4 regions of the Lacticaseibacillus jixiensis genome follow, and region 1 is predicted to be linked to each of the others. Evidence: predicted binding sites of a transcription regulator. Region 1 holds the regulator's gene; each other region holds the start of a gene.
What was found. Region 1 encodes CtsR, which represses protease genes until heat stress. Its sites were predicted from a motif close to TTGGTCAAAAAAGGTCAAANA; they were not measured.
Positions count from the first base shown of each region.

Region 2: clpB (ATP-dependent chaperone ClpB) is a predicted target of CtsR. The motif match lies at 2,376-2,396, and genes of this name have one in related genera.
Region 3: ACGG90_RS05860 (ATP-dependent Clp protease ATP-binding subunit) is a predicted target of CtsR. The motif match lies at 2,491-2,511, and genes of this name have one in related genera.
Region 4: ACGG90_RS07310 (ATP-dependent Clp protease proteolytic subunit) is a predicted target of CtsR. The motif match lies at 1,855-1,875, and genes of this name have one in related genera.

Region 1 is NZ_BAAFPR010000041.1:57-5,495, reverse strand. Features, by position in the region: gene rpoB (DNA-directed RNA polymerase subunit beta) at 1-349, opposite strand, end outside; gene ACGG90_RS14570 (ATP-dependent Clp protease ATP-binding subunit) at 1,238-3,757, opposite strand; gene ACGG90_RS14565 (CtsR family transcriptional regulator) at 3,788-4,255, opposite strand; tRNA gene ACGG90_RS14560 (tRNA-Pro) at 4,346-4,419, opposite strand; tRNA gene ACGG90_RS14555 (tRNA-Gly) at 4,424-4,495, opposite strand; tRNA gene ACGG90_RS14550 (tRNA-Arg) at 4,532-4,605, opposite strand; tRNA gene ACGG90_RS14545 (tRNA-Leu) at 4,617-4,702, opposite strand; tRNA gene ACGG90_RS14540 (tRNA-Gly) at 4,713-4,784, opposite strand; tRNA gene ACGG90_RS14535 (tRNA-Thr) at 4,802-4,874, opposite strand; tRNA gene ACGG90_RS14530 (tRNA-Leu) at 4,893-4,974, opposite strand; tRNA gene ACGG90_RS14525 (tRNA-Lys) at 4,999-5,071, opposite strand; tRNA gene ACGG90_RS14520 (tRNA-Val) at 5,095-5,167, opposite strand; rRNA gene rrf (5S ribosomal RNA) at 5,176-5,292, opposite strand; partial or broken rRNA gene ACGG90_RS14510 (23S ribosomal RNA) at 5,402-5,439, opposite strand, start outside.
Region 2 is NZ_BAAFPR010000001.1:150,422-155,860, reverse strand. Features, by position in the region: gene rnz (ribonuclease Z) at 406-1,356, shown strand; gene ACGG90_RS00735 (SDR family NAD(P)-dependent oxidoreductase) at 1,343-2,128, shown strand; partial or broken gene ACGG90_RS00730 (lipopolysaccharide assembly protein LapA domain-containing protein) at 2,137-2,310, shown strand; gene clpB (ATP-dependent chaperone ClpB) at 2,450-5,059, shown strand; gene rpmF (50S ribosomal protein L32) at 5,238-5,420, shown strand.
Region 3 is NZ_BAAFPR010000006.1:163,397-168,835, reverse strand. Features, by position in the region: gene ACGG90_RS05860 (ATP-dependent Clp protease ATP-binding subunit) at 236-2,431, opposite strand; gene ACGG90_RS05855 (hypothetical protein) at 2,664-2,855, shown strand; gene ACGG90_RS05850 (phosphocarrier protein HPr) at 2,958-3,224, shown strand; gene ptsP (phosphoenolpyruvate--protein phosphotransferase) at 3,224-4,945, shown strand.
Region 4 is NZ_BAAFPR010000008.1:136,722-142,160, reverse strand. Features, by position in the region: gene ACGG90_RS07315 (sugar-binding transcriptional regulator) at 1-504, opposite strand, end outside; gene ACGG90_RS07310 (ATP-dependent Clp protease proteolytic subunit) at 1,206-1,790, opposite strand; gene ACGG90_RS07305 (Ltp family lipoprotein) at 2,011-2,673, shown strand; tRNA gene ACGG90_RS07300 (tRNA-Arg) at 2,903-2,974, opposite strand; gene ACGG90_RS07295 (MarR family winged helix-turn-helix transcriptional regulator) at 3,030-3,479, opposite strand; gene whiA (DNA-binding protein WhiA) at 3,734-4,681, opposite strand; gene ACGG90_RS07285 (gluconeogenesis factor YvcK family protein) at 4,686-5,439, opposite strand, start outside.

The DNA of each region.
Region 1 (5,439 bases):
GGAAGTCGCCAAAGAACACGTCTTGGGACTTGATCTCGCCAGTTTCGTGGTTCGTCAAGCGCAAAGTAACGTGCAGCGGTGCGGAGTAGTTGGCGTCATGTTGACGCGCTTCTTCAACCGTGTATTTTGGTTCAAGCAGTTGATAATCAACGTATTCCAAAGACAAGTTCCCTTGGAAGTCTTCGATCGGCATGATGTCGTCGAACATTTCCTTGAGGCCTTCGTCTAAGAACCATTGATATGAGTTGGATTGGATCTCGATCAAATTAGGCAGATCGAGTACTTCTTTGATGCGGGAATAGGAACGGCGAGTACGGTGCTTACCGTAATTCACTAAATGTCCTGCCAAGTATATTCACCCCTCATTAAATTTTTCGGACGTCGACTGAGTAAATTTAATGTAAAAAATATTAAATTTACATTACATCAGCCGATACGACCCGCATTTGAGCAAAGAAAAACCCAAAGGTCCAAAGGCAAAACGTTGCCTCTACTACCTTGGGTCCAATATGCGCGTCAACGGACAATATATCGTCAACACATGCGGAACGCACCGAAATGCAATTGCACTAAGAATACCTGTTTCGTCAGTAAAAGTCAAGCAGCCTTCATTTTGAGGATACTTGCGAAGGCAGGTCCGGAAAGAGCGACCGGGGGCAGCTGGCACTACGGCCAAATGGCGTGGAACGGGGTGGGCGGTGCCAGAGCTAACTTTGCATCTCCGCTGCGCTCCGTATGCAAAGTGGATCTCTGCCACGCGCCTTGTTCTAGGCGCCTCCGCGCGTTGCGCTACGTTGCCAAGAACAACGACACCCCTGACGCCATTTGCCCTCCGTACCAGCTGCCCCCGGTCGCTCTTTCCTCAAAAATTTGATTCAGGTTACGATGTGCGTTGACAATCGTCACGCTTACAACCATCTAACCCCTGACGAATAATGTAGGACAGGGATTGCGGAGCAGCGTGGGAAAAGTGTCGGTCAGGCCGTGAAACGATCAGCGTCGTGAGACAGGCGGGTTGTGCTTAGCTCGCGTCGCTGATCGCGGCAAGAAGTTAGACGCGCAGGTGAGCAAAGCGAACGCACGGCTAAATTCTTAGGAGGAAACCACGCGTCTTTTTGCGGGGTTGGAACCGGCCGCACCGCCTGCGCTGACACTTTTCCCACGCTGCGCAGCAAGCCCTGTCCGGCCGCTGATAACCAAAAAAAGCCACGCACAAGGCGTGACTTTCACATATTAGTTAAGCGTTGACTGGTTCTTTTGGATCCTTGGCACCTTTGGCCGCTTTAGCCTTAGTATCTGGGCGGACTTTGAAGGTCAGCTTGCCAGCTTTGGCACCAATGGTGATCAAGTCACCGGCTTTGGCTTCGCCGGTCAACAGCAACTCAGACAATTGATCTTCAACGTCACGCTGCAAGGCACGACGGATCGGACGAGCGCCATACTCTGGATCGAAGCCGGCTTTGGCAACAGCATCGATGCCGGCTGGGGTGATCTTGACTTTGATATCTTGATCGGCCAAGCGGTGTAAGACGTTCTTGGCCATGATCTTGACGATTTCGTGGAGTTCTTCCTTATTCAAGGAGTGGAAGACCACGGTTTCGTCGATTCGGTTGAGGAACTCTGGGCGGAAGGCCTTCTTGAGTTCTTCAAGCATCCGTGACTTCATGGCGTTGAAATCTTGGGTGATCGGCTTGGCCCCAAAGCCCAAGGTCTTGTCGTCACGCAAGGAAGTGGCCCCAATGTTTGACGTCATGATCAAAATCGTATTGCGGAAGTCGACCCGACGGCCTTTGGCATCAGTCAAATAGCCATCATCTAAGACTTGCAGCAAGATATTGAAAACATCTGGGTGGGCCTTTTCCACTTCATCTAACAGGACAACGGAGTATGGCTTGTTGCGGACCTTCTCGGTGAGCTGGCCGCCTTCGTCGTAGCCGATATAACCAGGTGCGGCCCCGATCAAGCGGGTGGTAGAGATCTTGTCCATGTATTCAGACATGTCCACGCGGATCATCGCGTCTTCAGTGCCGAACATTGCTTCAGCCAAGGCCTTGGCCAGCTCGGTTTTGCCGACACCGGTAGGGCCGAGGAACATGAAGGAGCCGATTGGGCGCGTTGGGTCTTTAAGCCCGCTGCGGGCGCGGCGAATCGCACGTGATACGGCACTGACGGCTTCGTCTTGGCCGACGACGCGCTTATGCAAGACCTTCTCCAAGTTGACCAGCCGCTCAGTTTCTTTCTTCTGCAACTGAGTGACAGGCACCCCGGTCCATTGGGCCACCACTTCGGCAACGTCTTCTGGGGTGACTTTCACATCGGTACGCACGCCATTGTCATTGGCCGCTTCTGGTGCTTGCGCCACTTGGTCGCGAAGCTTTTGTTCCTTCTGGCGGATCGTTGCCGCAGCTTCGAAGTCTTGATGCAAGATCGCATCTTCTTTGGCCGCAACGGTGTCTTTAAGCTTCTGTTCCAGCTTATCTTCTTTGGTTGGCTTATCGGCCATATCCAAGCGCACCTTGGCGGCAGATTCGTCGATCAAATCGATCGCCTTATCCGGCAAGAAGCGAGTGGTGATATACCGCGATGACAACACCACTGCTTCATGCAAGGCTTCATCGGTGATAGTCACGCCATGATGGGCCTCATAGCGTGGACGCAAGCCGTGTAAGATCTGTTCAGCTTCGTCTTCGGTTGGTTCGTTGATCATGATCGTGGCAAAACGCCGTTCCAAAGCGGCATCTTTTTCGATGTACTTCTGGTATTCATCAAGCGTTGTGGCCCCGATCAGTTGCAGTTCACCACGGGCCAAAGCCGGCTTTAAGATGTTGGAAGCGTCGATGGCGCCTTCTGCCCCACCGGCTCCGATCAACGTGTGCAATTCATCGATGAACAAGATGACATTACCGTCTTGATAGATCTCATCGATGACTTTCTTCAAGCGGTCTTCAAATTCCCCACGATACTTGGTACCGGCCACCAGCGAACCCATATCAAGCATCATCAGGCGCTTGTTGCGCATGTCAGCTGGCACATTGCCTGCCACGATCTTCTCGGCAAAGCCTTCTGCGATCGCGGTTTTGCCGACCCCAGGTTCGCCGATCAAAACAGGGTTGTTCTTGGTCCGGCGCGCTAAGATCTGCACCAGTCGGCGGACTTCTTTATCTCGGCCCACCACTGGATCCATTTTGTTTTCACGGGCCAATTGGGTGAGGTCGCGGGCCAAGCCGTCAAGCGTTGGCGTGCCTTGGGAAGCTGGGCGCTTCGTGGCAGTGCGCGGGGCGCCTTGATGGGCTTTGCTGCCGGTGTCAGAGATGCCCATTTTCTTCAGGACCATTTGGCGCGTTTTGGATAAGCTGAGATCCAGGTTCTGTAAGATCCGCGCCGCCAAGATATCATCTTCGCGCAACAAGCCTAACAGAATGTGCTCAGTACCGATCTTCAACGCACCTAAGCGCTTGGCTTCGTCGCCGGCAAAAGTCAAGATTTCCTTGCCTTTTGGTGAGTATGGCAAATACGTGTCAGCCGCGGTGTGGCTGGCATCTACCGTACCATAGCCAGTGAAGCGTTCAATTTCATCATGCACATCTTCTTCAGATACCGACAGCTGCCGCAGCGTTTTGCCAGCGATGCCATCTTGTTCCATGACCAGTGCCATCAACAAGTGTTCTGTCCCCACTGCATGATGGTGGAAATACTTCGCTTGTTCTTGCGCGATCATCAGTACATTCTTTGCCGATGGTGTAAACAGATTGTCCATAAGCACATTCCTCTTTTCTAAAAGCCGGTTCTATCTTTCATACTGCAAACTTTGTAGAAATGCAAGCAACAAGCGCGCCCGCAAGCGTTCTTCGACGTCGCGTTCGCCAACGGCCAAAGTCTGGTGGCTTAAGACATTCAACATGGCGTTGCCTGCCTCTTGCCCGACTAAGTCTTCATCATAGAGCTTTTGCAACATCGCGCGGGCATCGGCTTCACTCACCTTGCGTGGTAATTGCGCGATCATCCAAGTGATCAAATCGCAGGCACTTTTCATCTTGACCTTTAAGATCCGGATGTAACCGCCGCCGCCGCGTTTGGACTCGACGACATAGCCGCGTTCTTGCGTAAAGCGGGTCTTGATCACGTAATTGATCTGTGAAGGCACGCAATCGAAGCGCTCGGCCACTGCGGCGCGTCTGATCTCGACTTCCTCTTGTGCGTCTAACAGCGCCTTGAGGTAACGCTCGATCACATCCGTCACGTTCTGGCTTGCCATACCGTCGCCCCTTTCATGTTTGACTAATATTGACTTTAATTATACCCAAAATAAATAAAAAAGCCACTGTCCTCAGACAATGACTTCATATCGGGAAAACGGGATTCGAACCCACGACCTCTGCGTCCCGAACGCAGCGCTCTACCAAGCTGAGCTATTTCCCGATTAAGCGGAAGACGAGATTCGAACTCGCGACCCCCACCATGGCAAGGTGATGTTCTACCACTGAACTACTTCCGCAATACGGTTATTATATAATTGTCAGAAACGACAAAATGCACCCAGTAGGAGTCGAACCTACAACCTTCTGATTCGTAGTCAGACACTCTATCCAATTGCGCTATGGGTGCATAATCATAAATGCCGAGAGTCGGGTTCGAACCGACACGGTTATCACTAACCGCAGGATTTTAAGTCCTGTGCGTCTACCAGTTTCGCCATCCCGGCATAAATGAAAAGCGGAAGACGAGATTCGAACTCGCGACCCCCACCATGGCAAGGTGATGTTCTACCACTGAACTACTTCCGCAAAAAATATGAAATTAATGCCGACTAGAGGATTCGAACCTCCGACCTCCTCATTACTAGTGAGATGCTCTGCCAGCTGAGCTAAGTCGGCGTATTAAATTAGATGGAATGCGGGTGAAGGGACTCGAACCCCCACGGTATTTACCACTAGAACCTAAATCTAGCGCGTCTGCCAGTTCCGCCACACCCGCAGATCAAGTTACTAATGGGAAAAATGAGCCGTGACAGGCTCGAACTGTCGACCCTCTGATTAAAAGTCAGATGCTCTACCAACTGAGCTAACGGCTCATTCCATGGATCCAAAGATCCAATGGAGGATACAGGGCTCGAACCTGTGACCCTCTGCTTGTAAGGCAGACGCTCTCCCAACTGAGCTAATCCTCCATATAACAGCGTGGCGGCTTCCTACCCTCGCAGGCAGTCACCCACCAACTACTCTCGGCGTAGAGAAGCTTAACTTCTGTGTTCGGCATGGGAACAGGTGTATCCTTCTCGCCATCGCCACCACACTGTATATGTTAGAAGGTTTGCACCCTCAAAACTGGACATCATTGTATTTAGTTGCCTAAAACCGTATTTGTGCTACCACCTGCTGGGCAATTACGACCAACAGGATTTTTGGTTAAGTCCTCGACCGATTAGTACTGGTCCGCTCC
Region 2 (5,439 bases), on a different contig from region 1:
TTGAATGTGTCAATGAGGGTGAATGGGCAAGCTGCATCCTGATTAGTGAATTAGGCCAGGGATTGCGGAGTGGCGTGGGGCAAGCGGCGGTCAGGCCGTGAAACGATCAGCACAACAAGACAAGTGGGTTGTGCTTGGCTTGCTGTGCTGATCGCGGCAAGTTCAGAGACGGGCAAGTGAGCGAAGCGAGCGCCTGGCTCTGAACTTAGGCGCAAAACGCGCGTCCCTTAGCGCGGTTGGAGCCGGCCGCACCGCCTGCACCGCCGCTTGCCCCACGCTGCGCAGGGATCCCTGGCCGGCCCCAACCCAGCAATCCCTGCTTGGCTCAACCCCAGCGAAAGTCGCCGCAGTAAAGTGCGGTGTGGTACACTGGATAGAGATTATTTTTAGAATAGGAAGTAAGCTATGGAAATCGAATTCTTAGGCACTGGCGCAGGTTCGCCTAGCAAGACGCGCAATGTGTCAAGCGTGGCGTTGAAATTGTTGGACGAACGCAATGAGGTCTGGCTGTTTGACTGCGGTGAAGGCACCCAACATCAGATCCTCAAAACGACCATCCGGCCGCGCAAAGTGACCAAGATCTTCATCACCCACCTGCATGGGGACCATATTTTTGGCTTGCCTGGTTTTTTGGCCAGCCGCGCCAATCAAGGCGGCGAAGAGCCGCTGGTGATCTATGGCCCAGAAGGCATCGAGCGTTTTGTGCGCACCAGCTTGCAGGTGACCCAAACTCGCTTGCCTTACAAGGTCAGCTTTAAGCTTTTGACTAATCCTGGCATCGCTTTTGAAGATGAAACGTTCAAGGTGACTTTCGACACGTTGGAGCATCGGATCTTGGCCTTCGGGTTCCGTGTGGAAGAAAAGCCGCATCCTGGCGAGTTGTTGATCGATAAAGTGCGCCAAGCCAAAGTGCCGGCAGGGCCTTTGTATGGCAAACTTAAAGCCGGTGAAACCATCACCTTAGCCGATGGGCGCATCTTGAACGGCCATGACTTCATCGGCCCGGCGCAATCCGGCCGCACCGTGGCGATTTTTGGCGACACCCGCCGCACGCCGCATGCGCAAGCCTTGGCGCAAGACGCCGATGTGTTGGTGCATGAAAGTACTTTTGGCCCAGATGAAGCCAAGCTGGCGCGGCAGTATTATCACACCACCAACATTCAAGCGGCCCAATTGGCCAAAGCCGCTCATGTCAAGCGCTTGTTGCTGACCCATATTTCAGCGCGCTACATCGGCAAAGGCGCAGTGATGTTGGAACGCTCGGCGCAGAAGATCTTTGCCAATACCCATGTCGTGCATGATCTGGAAGCTATCGATGTACCATTCAAGAAGGAGGATGGGCATGCAACTGAATGATCAAACCGTGGTGATCACCGGCGCCTCCAGCGGCTTAGGCAAGGCGATCGCTTTTGCGTGTGCCAAACGCGGGGCCACAGTGGTGTTATTGGCGCGGTGCTTAGGCGTGTTGCAACACGTGCAAGCGCAAGTGTCGGCGCTGTCTGGCAAGCCTGCATACGCTTATGCGTTAGATGTGGCTGATCCTACGATGTGCCAAGCGGTGGCCAAGCGGGTGCTTGCCCAAGTGCCGCAAGTTGATGTCTTGGTCAATGCGGCCGGCTTTGGGCATTTTGAAGCGGCGCTGGAGACTTCGCCAAAGGTGATCGAAGCGATGTTTCGCACCAATGTCTTAGGCACCATGTACATGACGCGCTTGTTTGGCCGCGCGATGATTGCGCAAGGTCGCGGGCATATCATCAATATCGCCTCGATGGCTGGTAAAATGGCCACCCCAAAATCGGCGATTTATTCGGCTTCCAAATTTGCTGTGGTTGGTTTTTCCAACGGCTTGCGCTTGGAGCTTAAGCCTTTGGGGGTTAAGGTCACCACCGTCAATCCCGGACCGATCAACACCAATTTCTTTGCCGTGGCAAAAGCCAGTGATTACTTGCAGTCGGTTAAGGCCTTGGCGTTAGACCCAGATAAGCTGGCCGCCCGCATCGTCAATGCCTTCAATAAGCCGGTGCGCGAAATCAATGCGCCAGGTGTGATGGCCGTGGCAGCAGTCGGGTATAATCTGTTGCCGCATCTAGGCGATTGGCTGGCCGGCGGCATGTTCAATAAGAAATAGGAGACAGCATGAAGAATCAACAACGTTTGATCGTCGGGCTCGTGTTGAGCTTGGTGTTGATCGTGTTTGCGTTATTGAACGGCCAAGTGGTGGCGGTGAATTTCTTTGGCGCCAAGGTCCATTGGCCGCTGATCGTGGTGATCGTGGTGGCGGTTTTGATCGGCGTGGTGATCGCGCTTTTGACCATGCGCAAGAATCCGCCTAAAGACTGAGTCTAAAACCGTCCGGAAGCCCGGGCGGTTTTTGCGTTTTGACCTTTACTGACTAATGGCTGATTGCGTATAATATGAGGTGTAGACAAGCCACGAAGGGAGCCAGAATATGAACCCAGATAAATTCACGCAAGCCGTCAGTGATGCTGTGGCGGCGGCGCAACAAATCGCGCAAGTGCGCCATCATCAAGAAGTTGACGTGCCTGAATTGTTTAAAGCGTTAGTGCAGCCCAACCAATTTGCCACACAGGTCTTTCAAGAAGCCAAGATCAACATCGACGGCTTAAATGCTGCCATCGATAAGGCCTTAGACGATGAGCCGGTAGTTGAAGGCAACACCCAATATGGCCAGAACATGAGCCAGAATCTTTATCATTTGCTGCAAGACGCCGATCAGGTGCGCGAGCAATTCGGCGACGAATATATTGCCACTGAAGCGGTGCTGTTGGCGGTGTTTGACCAACAATACTTGAGTATCAGCGAATACCTCAAAAGCCAAGGCCTGACCAAAGCCAAACTGCGCAAAGTCGTTGACAAATTGCGCAATGGCGCCAAAGTCACCTCCAAGAATGCCGAAAACACCTACCAAAGCCTCAAGAAATATGGCACCGACTTGGTGGCCGAAGCGCGTTCTGGCAAGATGGATCCGATCATCGGCCGCGATGATGAAATTCGTGACGTAATCCGCATCTTGAGTCGCAAAACCAAGAACAACCCGGTATTGATCGGCGAACCCGGCGTGGGCAAAACCGCCATTGTCGAAGGCTTGGCCCAGCGCATCGTCCGCCAAGACGTGCCAGACAACCTCAAAGACAAAACCATTATCAGCTTGGATATGGGCAGTTTGTTAGCCGGGGCGAAATACCGCGGCGAGTTTGAGGAACGCTTCAAGGCGGTACTTAAAGAAGTCCAGAAATCGCAAGGCCAGATCATCTTGTTTATCGACGAGATCCACACCATTGTCGGCGCCGGCAAAGCCGAAGGGGCCATGGATGCCGGCAACTTGCTCAAGCCCATGCTGGCGCGCGGCGAATTGCATTTGATCGGGGCCACGACGCTTGATGAATATCGTGAAAACATCGAAAAAGACAAAGCCTTGGAACGCCGCTTCCAGCGCGTGCTGGTGCAAGAGCCAAGTGTTGAAGATACGATTTCGATTTTGCGCGGGCTCAAAGAGCGCTTTGAGATCTTCCATGGTGTGCGCATTCACGATGCGGCGCTGGTGGCAGCGGCTACTTTGGCTGATCGCTATATCACCGATCGCTTCTTGCCGGATAAAGCCATCGATTTAGTCGACGAAGCCAGCGCCAACATCAATGTTGAAATGAATTCGCGGCCAACTGAATTAGACGTGGCCGAACGCCGCCAGATGCAGCTGGAAATCGAAGAACAGGCGCTAAGCAAAGAAACTGATCAAGCCTCGATCAAGCGCTTGGGGCAATTGCGTCATGAACTGGCAGACCTCAAAGAAGAAACCAACCGCCTCAAGGCCCAATGGGATGCCGAGAAGAAAGACATCACTGCCGTGAACGACAAGAAAGCCCAAATCGACAAGGCCAAACACGAGTTGGAAGATGCCCAAGCCAAATATGATTTGGAAACTGCAGCGCGCTTGCAACACGGCACGATCCCGCAACTTGAACAAGAACTGGCTGACATGGAAAAAGCCGACCGGCCAGATGAATGGTTAGTCCAAGAATCGGTCACGGAACAAGAAATTGCTGCCGTCATTTCGCGGCAAACCGGTATTCCAGTAGCCAAGCTGGTACAAGGCGATCGCCAGAAGCTCATGCATTTAGCAGATAATTTGCACAAGCGCGTGATCGGCCAAGACGAAGCAGTCAACGCTGTCGCCGATGCGGTTTTGCGTTCGCGTGCCGGGCTGCAAGACCCCAGCCGCCCGCTTGGCAGCTTCTTATTCCTGGGGCCTACCGGGGTCGGTAAAACCGAGCTGGCTAAAACGCTGGCTGATGCGTTATTTGACTCTGACAAGCACATGGTGCGCATCGATATGTCTGAATATATGGACAAGATCTCGGTATCGCGTTTGGTCGGGGCGGCACCAGGTTATGTGGGCTATGAAGAAGGCGGCCAGTTAACTGAAGCGGTGCGCCGCAACCCATACACGATCGTGCTGTTAGACGAAATCGAAAAGGCCCATCCTGATGTCTTTAACATTTTGTTGCAAGTCTTAGATGATGGGCGCTTGACTGACAGCCAAGGCCGCACGGTCAACTTTAAGAATACGATCATCATCATGACGTCTAACCTCGGTTCTGAAAGCCTGCTGGACGGCATGGAACAAGACGGCAAGATCACCCAAGAACGGCGCGATCAAGTGTTGAAATTGATCCGCGGCAGCTTCAAGCCGGAATTCTTGAACCGGATCGACGACATCATCATGTTCAACCCGTTGCGCCTGGCTGATATCGAGAAAATCGTGATGAAAGATCTCGACAAGCTCAACGTGCGCTTGCATGAGCAAGATATTGATTTGCAAGTGACCCCGGCGGCTGAAGAATGGCTGGCTGATAAAGGCTATGAACCAGCTTACGGCGCCCGGCCGCTGCAGCGCTTGATCACCAATGTGGTGGAGACACCGTTGGCCAAGCAGCTGATCAGCGGGGAGATCTTGCCGCAATCGACGGTGGTGTTAACGGTTAAAGACGGGAAACTCGCTTTTGAAGCCCAGGCCAAAGCCGCGCAGCCTGAAGCTTAAGGGCAAAGCGCAGAATTTTTCTGTAAAGGTCTTGCCTTGACGGGCGTTTTCTAGTAAGATAAGTGTTGCTGTGGTAGTACCAAACTATCCAATGCATCGGATGTGGCGGTTTTGCTTGCAATTTCGCCAAGGTCCGGTATAGTAGAAAAGAAATCTAATACAAAGGGGTTTTCCGCTCATGGCAGTTCCAGCACGCAGAACGTCTAAGACCAAGAAGCGTATGCGCCGCGGCCACATCAAGTTGAACGTTCCAAACTTACAATTTGATGCTACGACCGGCGAATATCGTGTTTCTCACCACGTATCTCCAAAGGGTTACTACAAAGGTGCCCAAGTGGTTAAGAACAGCACGAACGCTTAATTAGAAATACCAGCCCAAC
Region 3 (5,439 bases), on a different contig from region 1:
GCCGCTTTCTTGTCTTACGATAATTATAACACGTTTTGCCCGAAACATAGGAGCGGCATGCCCCGCCGCTCAGCTCATTGTAGATTGGGAGCGCTTACTATTGGCTCAACCCCAATTCTAGCGCATCCAGGCAACAAGCGCGGCAACAACCTGCATAAAAAATCCCCACATAATGACCAAATCCCGTTACGAAGCCAAAAAAACCACGCATATCAAAGATATGCGTGGTTGAAGGTTATTCAGCAGCAGGTTCGGAAATGGCGATTTCACCATTGGCGATCCGCGCTTCCAAAGCGGTAGCCTTAGGATGATCGAGGTAGTAATCTGCTACTCGATCTTCGATTTGTTCTTGAATGACCCGCCGCAACGGGCGAGCGCCCATGGCAGGATCATAACCGAGCTCAACTAACTTCTCTTTGACCGGATCGGTGACTTTGATGGTCAAGCCTTGGTCATGAATGTTGGCGTTAGTATCAGCGATCATCAAGCCAACGATCTTCATCAAATCAGGCTTGGTCAAAGACTTGAATTCCACGATATCATCGAAACGATTCAGGAATTCCGGCTTGAAGTAGTTGCCTAACTGATTAAGCACAGAGTGTTGCGTGCCGTTAAGCGATGCACCAAAGCCCACGTTGGCTTCCGCGTCGGTGGAGCCGGCGTTGGAAGTCATGATGATGATCGTGTCTTTGAAGGATACCGTGCGGCCTTGGCTATCAGTCAAGCGCCCGTCATCCAAGATCTGCAAGAACATGTTCATGACATCTGGGTGGGCCTTCTCGATTTCATCTAACAAGATCAGGCTATAAGGATTGCGGCGGACTTGTTCAGTCAATTGGCCAGCTTCTTCATAGCCCACATAGCCTGGAGGCGAACCGATGAGCTTGGACACCGAGAATTTCTCCATGTATTCGGACATGTCAAAGCGGATCATCGCTTCTTGGGAGCCAAAGAGTTCCTTAGCCAATTGCTTGGCTAATTCCGTCTTGCCGACCCCAGTCGGGCCGACAAATAAGAAACTGCCGATCGGGCGGCCGGTTTTGTTGAAGCCGATGCGGTTGCGGCGAATGGCGCGCGCCACTTTGTTGACGGCGTTGTCTTGGCCGATGACATTGGCTTTGAGGTGCGGGCCAAGGTCTTTGAGCTGTTGCTGCTCTTGGGCCTTGAGTTCGCCAACTGGGATGTTGGTTTTCTGCTCGACGATCTTTTCCATGTCTTTTTCGGTGACGGTAGGCGTGTCAGCTTTGTCAGCGTCGGCTTGTTCCTTCTGCATTTGCTCAAGTTTGTTGACTTGATCGCGGTAGAAGGCGGCTTTCTCATAGTCTTCTTGCTTCAAAGCGGCTTGCTTCTGCTTTTCGGCATCGTCGATTTTGGCTTTCAAGGCTTTAGGGTCAACGACTTGAATGGTCAAGTTCTTCTTGGAGCCGGATTCGTCAAGCAAGTCAATGGCCTTGTCTGGCAGATAGCGATCTTGGATGTAGCGGTTAGACAAGTTGACCGCCGCTTGAATGGCGTCTTCGGTGTACTTCACGTGATGGAAGTCTTCGTAGCGCTTCTGAATGCCATGCAAGATCTCGATGGTTTCTTCTGGGCTTGGTTCATCAACCGTCACTGGCTGCAAACGGCGAGCCAAGGCGGCGTCTTTTTCGATTTGACGATATTCATTGTTGGTAGTGGCACCGACCAGCTGCAGTTCGCCACGCGCCAAGGCTGGCTTTAAGACGTTGCCGGCATCCATGCCGCCTTCAGCGTTGCCGGCACCGACGATTTCATGGATTTCATCAATGAACAAAATGGTGTCAGGGCTGTTCTTCAATTCGTTGAGCAGTTGTTGCATCCGCTGTTCGAATTGACCGCGGATCCCGGTACCTTGAACCAAAGACACGACATCCAGTTGAATGACTTGCCGGTCTTGAAGCTTGACAGGGACGTCACCATTGGCGATCTTCAAGGCCAAGCCTTCAACGACCGCCGTTTTGCCGACCCCGGCTTCCCCGATCAAAACCGGGTTGTTCTTGGTGCGGCGGTTTAAGATCTCGATGACCCGGGCGATTTCACCATCGCGGCCGATCACAGGGTCGATTTCACCGGCTTTGGCTTTGGCAGTCAAGTTGACACCGAATTGGCCGAGCACAGAGTTGCCATTGTTGCGACGATTGCCGCCGCCACCGTTGTTGCCGGCTTGTGTCGGTGGCGTTTGTTGCTGTTGTGGGTTTTGTTGATCCATTCCTTGGCTCATCGCCTTGAAAATGTCGTCAAGGCTGTTAAAGCCGAACGGATCATTTGCATTGGTTGGTTGCATTCTGCCTCCTGCTTGTTGCTTCAACTGCTGGTAACAGTTTTGGCAAAGGTTGATCTCTTGTTTCGTACCATTGACGCTGGTATATAAGTGGATCGTTGCTGGATTCTGATGACAGTTCTCACAAAGCATATTGTCACGACCTTTCTTTCCACAACCAAGAGCTGTGGCTATTTGTAGTGAAGCTTAGGTTACTGACCTTCACTGACCAAAGCTCAGTATACTCGGCTATTTCCAAAATGCAAGCACTCTAGCCCTAAGAGTGCTAAAAAGTTGCGTTCAGCCTTTGCTGGTGCGGCTTTTTAGTTGCTTGATCACGTCCTTAATGCTATTGTAAAGCAGTAGGACGAAAGGGGGCAACTATTTGGATCCAGACTACACGCAGATGATGGATCAACTGCGGTCAGGGGAGTTGTCTCAAATCGAGATCACCCCAGAGACCTTCAATGCTTTCCGTGCGGCATGGACCAATTATCCCGCGCGCAAAGAGATCGTCGGCACCGCAGGGCGCTTAGGCGCCATTACCTATCATTATCGGCCAATTCAAGACGATTAAGACTTGTCGTGGAAACGGAATAATGGTAAGGTTTACAGGAGATAGAATGTGTTCATTCTATTCGGCTAAAATTTTTTTAAATGACGAAGGAGCAGATTACTCATGGAAAAACGCGAATTTAATGTTATTGCAGAAACAGGTATCCACGCACGTCCGGCAACCCTTCTGGTACAAGCCGCAAGCAAGTTCAACGCCGACATTAACTTGGAATACAAGGGCAAGAGCGTTAACTTGAAGTCCATCATGGGCGTGATGTCTTTGGGTGTTGGCCAAGGTGCTGATGTGACCATCTCCGCTGAAGGCGCTGATGAGAAAGAAGCCATCGACGCTATCGAAGAAACCATGAAGAAGGAAGGCCTCTCTGACTAATGACAAAGCAACTCAAAGGGATCGCCGCTAGTGATGGCATCGCTACTGCGAAGGCCTACATGTTGGTGCAACCTGACTTGTCATTTGATCAGACTTCTATTAAGGATGCAGACGCTGAGGTTCAGCGTCTGCATTCTGCGCTAGAGCAAAGTACCAGCGACTTGAAGCTGATCCGTGATAAAGCGGCAGAATCCTTAGGCGAAGAAGAAGCACAAGTCTTCGACGCACACATGATGATCTTAGCCGACCCAGAATTCACCGGTGCCATTGAAAGCAAAATCAAAGATGATGCGATCAATGCAGAAGCAGCCTTAAAGAATGTCGCTGACACGTTTGTCGCGATGTTTGAAGCCATGACGGATAACCCGTACATGCAAGAACGCGCCGCAGATATCCGCGACGTCACCACGCGTGTTTTGGCACACTTGTTAGGCCGTTCATTGCCATCTCCGGCTTTGATCGATTCTGAAGTCATCGTGGTTGCCCACGACTTGACGCCAAGTGATACTGCGCAGTTGAATGCAAAGTACGTTAAAGCCTTCGTTACTGATATTGGCGGTCGCACGGCGCACAGTGCGATTATGGCACGCTCATTGGAAATCCCAGCGGTAGTTGGGACCCAATCCATCACCCAAGACGTCAAGGAAGGTCAGATGCTGACTGTTGACGGCTTGACTGGGGATGTCACCGTTGAGCCGAGTGCTGAACAAATCGCCGCTTCAAAGCAAGAAGCAGCTGATTATGCCGCACAAAAGGCAGAATGGGCAACCTTGAAGTCTGCCGAAACGTTGACTGCTGATGGCAAGCACTTCACCATCGCCGCCAACATCGGCACGCCTAAAGACCTTGATGGTGTGGTGGACAACGGCGCTGAAGCAATCGGTTTGTATCGTTCTGAGTTCTTATATATGGACTCCAGCGAATTGCCGACTGAAGATGACCAATTCGAGGCCTACAAGAAGGTCTTGGAAACCATGAGTCCTAAGCAAGTGGTTGTTCGTACGATGGATATCGGCGGCGATAAGCACTTGCCATACCTGCCATTACCTGAAGAACAGAACCCATTCTTGGGTTATCGGGCGATTCGGATCTCATTGGACCGCGATGACATTTTCCGCACGCAATTGCGGGCTTTGTTGCGGGCCAGTGCATTCGGCAAGTTGGGGATCATGTTCCCAATGATCGCCACTGTTCCAGAATTCGAAGCCGCCAAAGCCATCTTCTTAGAAGAAAAGGCCAAGCTGGTTGCCGACGGCGTTAAAGTTGCCGACGATATCGAACTCGGGATGATGATGGAGATCCCAGCCGCTGCTGTTTTGGCTGATCAATTTGCCAAGCACGTTGACTTCTTCTCCATTGGCACCAACGACTTGATCCAATACACCATGGCTGCTGACCGCGGGAACGAACATGTGTCGTACCTGTATCAGCCATACAACCCGTCGATTTTGCGCTTAGTTAAGCACGTCATCGATTCCGCCCACGCCGAAGGCAAGTGGGCCGGCATGTGTGGGGAAGCCGCTGGCGACCCGATCATGGTACCGTTGTTGTTAGGGATGGGCTTGGATGAATACTCCATGTCCGCTACCAGTGTCTTAAAGGTCCGCAGCCTCATGAAGAAGCTGTCGACTGCAGACATGAAGGCTTTGGTTGACAAAGCCATCAACGAATCCGAGACCAACGACGATAACAAGAAGTTGGTTGAAGAATTCACCAAGTAAAATCAAGAAAAGCTGTCTGCAAATGCAGGCGGTTTTTTTGTGTCCCCAGAGCGGAGCAGCCCGCACTTAGCGGTGGATATAAGGCGGGATGACAGTTGGGCGGTTTATGCCCAATTGGCGTCACGACTTATATCACGCCGCGTTGGGCTGCGCAGCTCGACGAAGACCACAGCGTAAAAAGCGCGGATTCACGTCTTGGCCTAGGCCCGGACAGGCATTGCTTCGGCGCGCGGGGCAAGCGTCGGCGCAGGCGGTGCGGCCGGTTCTAACCGCGCTGAAAATCGCGCGTTTTCCACCTAAGAATCGAGCCAGGCGCTCGCTGCGCTCACCAGCCCGTCTCGATTCTTGCCGCGATCAGTGCAGAAAGACAAGCAAAGCCCGCTTGTCTTTCTGCACTGATCGTTTCACGGCCTGACCGACGCTTGCCCCGCGCGCCTACGCAATGCCTGTCCTCCACTCAATGGATGTAAGCCGGCCGTTTGTGGCCAATCATC
Region 4 (5,439 bases), on a different contig from region 1:
CCCCGCCGACAACTTGTAAGTCAGCTGACCTGCGACGCGGGCCATCGTACTGCCACCCATCACGGCAATCGTTAAACTGCCGCCTGGCAACAAGACTTGCATCGTGGAATCCAACAACTTGCCCATTTCATCTAAGACGCGTGTCGATTGATCTGCGTCACCATTGACGATCAAGCAATGTTCAATGCCAAGTTTTGCGGCAAGCTGTTTCTCGTCTTCTTTGAAACCCAAGAGCTGATTCATCAGCGTCTCAAGCCCGTGGAACACGTCTTGCCCTTTGCCAGTCAACACCATCCCCGACTTAGACGACTTGATCAAATCAAGGGTCCTTAGATAATCGGTTTCGGTGCGCAAGCCCCGTTCGGAAGTCTTCATCTGCTCCGCCAAAGTGCGGCGCCCGACTGGAGCCAGCCAGTTGATGTATTGCAAGATCTGATACCGGGTGGTGATGACGCCGACAAGGTCTGGCGCAATTGCTTCGATCCAGGCGAATTCAGATTGCATGTCTATCCTTCTATCAGTGGGTCGTTGTTTGTCCAACGTAGTCGCATTGCGACCCATGTCAGGCAAAAAAATTAGGAATCTCAGTTCACACTGTACTCCCTTACCAACGGTTCTTATTATAGCAATCCCCGAAATTTCGTGCAAGCGTAAACCCAAAGAACTCGCATGCTTTCACACAAATAGAATATTTTGTTCACATCTGTACCGGTCATTCGCAATGCAAAGGCTTACCCCACTTATGGTTGACGCCGTTTCGATGAAAATGTTCGGCGAATATCTCACGCGGCTTTCATCTTCGGCTCACCAAAAACTGTTTTAGCGGCTTAACTGACTGTTGTCATGTGCTGGGCCAAATGATGACCCACCGCGGTACTTATTGTCCGCCAAAGTGCGCGAAATGTGCTTTGGTCGTCGAGCTCCGCAAAGCAACGCGGGTGCAATTAGCTACGTCCCCGCACTCGTGGCAAAGTGCGCCACAAGCACGAGGACTAGGCTAATTAACCCGCTAAACCCGCTTTGCTCCGCTCTGGTTTCTTCGTCGAGCTCCGCAAAGCAACGCGGCAGTGCTATAAGCTGTGACGCCGCTTGGGCATAAACCGCCCAAACGTCATCCCATCTTATATCAGCCGCTAAATACGCTTTGCTCCGCTCTGGTACAAAAAAACGCCGCCAGTGGCGACGTTTCTGTGATGCGATACAGCTTAGTCTTTCTTCTGCACTAAGATATCATCGATCAAACCATAATCCTTGGCTTCTTGCGCAGTCAAGTAATGGTCACGTTCGGTGTCGGCCTTGATGGTTTCAACGTCTTTGCCAGTGGCTTCAGACAAGATGCCATTCAAGCTTTCGCGCGCCTTTAAGATCTGCTTAGCGGCGATTTCGATTTCAGTTTGCTGACCTTGGGCACCACCTAAAGGCTGATGGATCAAGACTTCAGAATGTGGCAAAGCAAAGCGCTTGCCCTTGGTACCAGAAGCCAGCAGCACAGACGCCATGGAAGCGGCCATACCAATGGCAATAGTTTGGACGTCGGACTTGATGAGGTTCATCGTGTCCAAGATCGCCAAGCCGGAAGTGATCACACCACCTGGTGAGTTAATGTACATATAAATGTCTTTGTCAGAATCTTGCGCATCCAAGAATAACAGCTGCGCGATGATGGAGTTAGACACCTGGTCATTAATTTCGCCGGAAAGCATGATGATCCGGTCTTTGAGTAAGCGGGAGTAGATGTCGTAGGCGCGTTCGCCACGGCTGGTTTGTTCAACGACTGTCGGTACTAACATAGGTATTCCTCCTAGATTACGTGCGATTTAGCACTCATTTGAATACAGTGCTAAGCATACGTCAAAAGTCAATAAAGGTCAAACATTGAATTCAACTTTTTTTCCGAGTTAAGCATAGCACACTCATAGAATTTTTTGCACGTGGAAGCTGAAACAGACCACTTATCGCGTATATATAGCTAAGGCGACGGATAGTTCGCCTGCTCAAGGAGGTTTGATGATGAAGAAGCCATTCTACAAGCGCGTATGGTTCTGGGTGGTGTTCGCTGTTGCCGGTCTGGGCTTGGCCGGCGCTCCTGCAGCGCTCGACGCCCCAGACCCTGATGCCTTGCCAACCGAAACGCTCACGCCAGAAGATGACGATCCTGATCCGGAACCAACTGCAGTTTCAGACGACGATGAAAGTGACACGGAAGATGATGACGTCGACGCGTCCAGTGACGACAGCACCGACGTGGACGACTCAAGCGACGATACGACAGACGAAGACATTGATGACACCACTAACGATAGCGATGACCAAGCCTTAACCGACTCAAGCGATGATGCTGCGGCACAATCCAGCAGCGCCAGCATCCCCATTGAATATGAGAATGCCGTCATCAAGGCGCAAGAATATTCAGACATGATGCACATGTCAAAAGCAGGTCTCTACGATCAGCTGACTTCAGAATACGGTGAACACTTCGCCGCTGATGCCGCCAATTATGCGCTGGCGCATATCAGTGTTGACTACAATGCCAACGCCTTAGCCAAAGCGCAAGATTATCAAACCGACATGAACATGTCCAAAGCTGGCATCTATGATCAACTCGTTTCCGAATATGGCGAAGGCTTTACCCCTGCCGAAGCCAATTACGCCATTTCGCATTTAAGCAATTAGGCAGCCCCCTGGTCATTTGATCAGGGGCTTTCGTTTGCACGAAGACATTTTAGGTGACGTGTATCGAGTCCAGCCGTCAAGGTGGCATTCAGGTGGCATTTTCGGGCTATCAAGCATGCCACTGCCACCTCACTGCCACCTCTTCCATAATTCCCAGTTTTTCCGCAAAAGAAAAACGCCTATTTCTAGGCGTTTGTTGTTCCCTGTTTGCCCCAAGTTATGGGGATTCTGCGCAGCCCGGGAGTCGAACCCGGATTTCGAGAACCGGAATCTCACGTGCGATCCATTACACTAACCGCGCAAGTACTATATTATCTTACGCGATTGCCCTTGCATTTGCAAGTACAAATCAGTGACTAGCGCAATTCAACATCGGCAACGTTGGCTAATTTATCATCAATTTGGTCAACGCCTGCTTTGATGTGCTGATAATCTTCATCAGACATATCCACCTTGGTAGCACAATTGGTGACATGCGCATAGATATCATCGCGCATGCTTAGTGCTTTGTCAGTCAAGCTGACATCCACACGGCGCTCATCCACAGCAGAACGCGCCCGGGTGATCCAGCCGTCTTTTTCCAAGCGCTTCATCAAAGGCGTCAATGTCCCGGAATCAAGCGACAAAGTCTTGCCCACTTCTTTGACTGACATGGTGCCATGTTCATACAACGACAACAAGGTGATGTATTGTGGGTAAGTCAATTTATACGGTGCCAAAGCTTGCGAATAGAAATGATTGAATTGCTTCTGCGCTTTATAAATCGAGAAGCACAACTGTTCATCCAAGCGGATCGGTTTCACCATGATTATTCCCCCAAGTCAATATACCAACGATAACAACGGCTTCTAATTTCTATTGTACACGATTATCTTGTCATCGCAAGGCATTTGACGCCAAAGGTTTGTGCATTACAGCAGATATTTATAATGATTAAGATTGTTAAGCACAATTTATCTTGGATGGTCATCAAACTAATTGTGTCAATCTTTGATTCATTCCCAATATTCAAAAGAAAAGCCGTGAAACCTACTTCCTGGTTTCACGGCTTAGTCTGCCTTTAAGCGTCTTTGGGTTGTTGATACCCTTCGGCGATTTGGTTGAGCTTGCGCAGGCGATGATTGATCCCGGATTTGGAAATCGCGCCACTAGGCACCATTTCACCAAGTTCTTTCAACGACACATCAGGATGTTCCACGCGCAAAATCGCCACTTCGCGCAGCTTTTGCGGCAAGTTCTCTAACCCCACGCGAGCCTTAAGATAGTTAATGTTCTCAATGGAACGCTGCGCCGCGTCGACAGTTTTATTCAAATTGGCGGTTTCACAATTCACCAAACGATTCACCGAGTTGCGCATGTCGCGCACGATGCGCACGTCTTCAAACTTCAACATGGCATTGGTCGCGCCGATCACCTGCAAGAAATCCGCGATTTTCTCGGCTTCTTTAAGATAAACGATATAGCCGCTGCGGCGCTCTACCGTGCGGGCGTTGAGGCCAAAGTCTTTCATGATCGTTAAGATATCTTCGTTGTGATCTTGGTACAGTGAATAGATCTCCAAATGATACCGCGACGTTTCCGGATTATTGACACTGCCGCCAGCCAAAAAAGCACCGCGTAAGTATGACCGCCGCCGCTGCGGTTCATCCATCACCTTAGGGCCAACTGCCGTTTGGATCGACAATCCGCTGGCATCTAGGATCTCCAAATCTTCTAAGATGGCATTGACGCGGCTGTTGAGCCGCACGACATATTGGTTATTCTTTTTGAGTTTCATTTTGCGGCGCACGATCAAATTCGCTTCGACTTGATACACTTGTTTCAATAGCGAATAGATGCGGCGGGCAATGGCTGGGTTTTCGGTTTGTACCGATAAGTTGAACTGGTGATTGTAGATCCCCAACGACCCGTTCATGCGGATCAACGCGGATAACTCCGCCTTGGCGTGTTCGGGGTGGACCTCAAGTCCCGTCAACTCTTTCTTCACTGTGCTGGCAAAACTTGCCATGTCCTCACCTCTTCTTCATTGTGCCGACTTGAAACGCCAGGTTTAAGATCTCTGCGGCCACCTTGTTGCCATCATGGAACACCCCATGATCACGCAAACACAGGAAATCCGCCGAAATCACGCGACAGCCCATGGCGCGCAGGCCTTGATAATCCGACCTCACCGGACTGGCAATTTCGTTATATTTCTGTTTGTCCAGATAATCTGCCGGCACCGGGGCGATATTGACCAACACCGTGTCGACAAACGCTGAACCCAAGTGATCATGCAGCACCTGCACATGCTGTGCGTCGGTAAAATGCTCCGTTTCGCCTTTTTGCGTCATGATGTTGACGATGTAGATCACTTCAGCGCGGGTCTTCTTCACCGCTTCGCCTAAGTTCTTGATCATTAAGTTCGGCAGAATACTGGTAAACAAGCTCCCTGGTCCTAACACCACCACATCAGCATCCATGATCGCATCGATCACTTCTTGTTCGGCTTGCGGTTGGCGGCGGTCTGTCGGGTCAGTTTCTTCCACATGCACCCGCTTAATGTGCTTGCCGGCAGCTGAGATCTCCGCTTCGCCGGCCAAACTTGTGCCATCGGTGAAATCGGCATGCAGCGTCAGCGGCGTGTTGGACGCCGGGTAAACATGGCCGTCGACATGCAGCATTTTCGACAACACTTGAATGGCTGGGAAGATCCCGCCTTTCATCTCAGACAAGGCGGCAATGATCAAATTGCCGATCGCGTGTCCCGCAAAGAAGCTGTCGTTA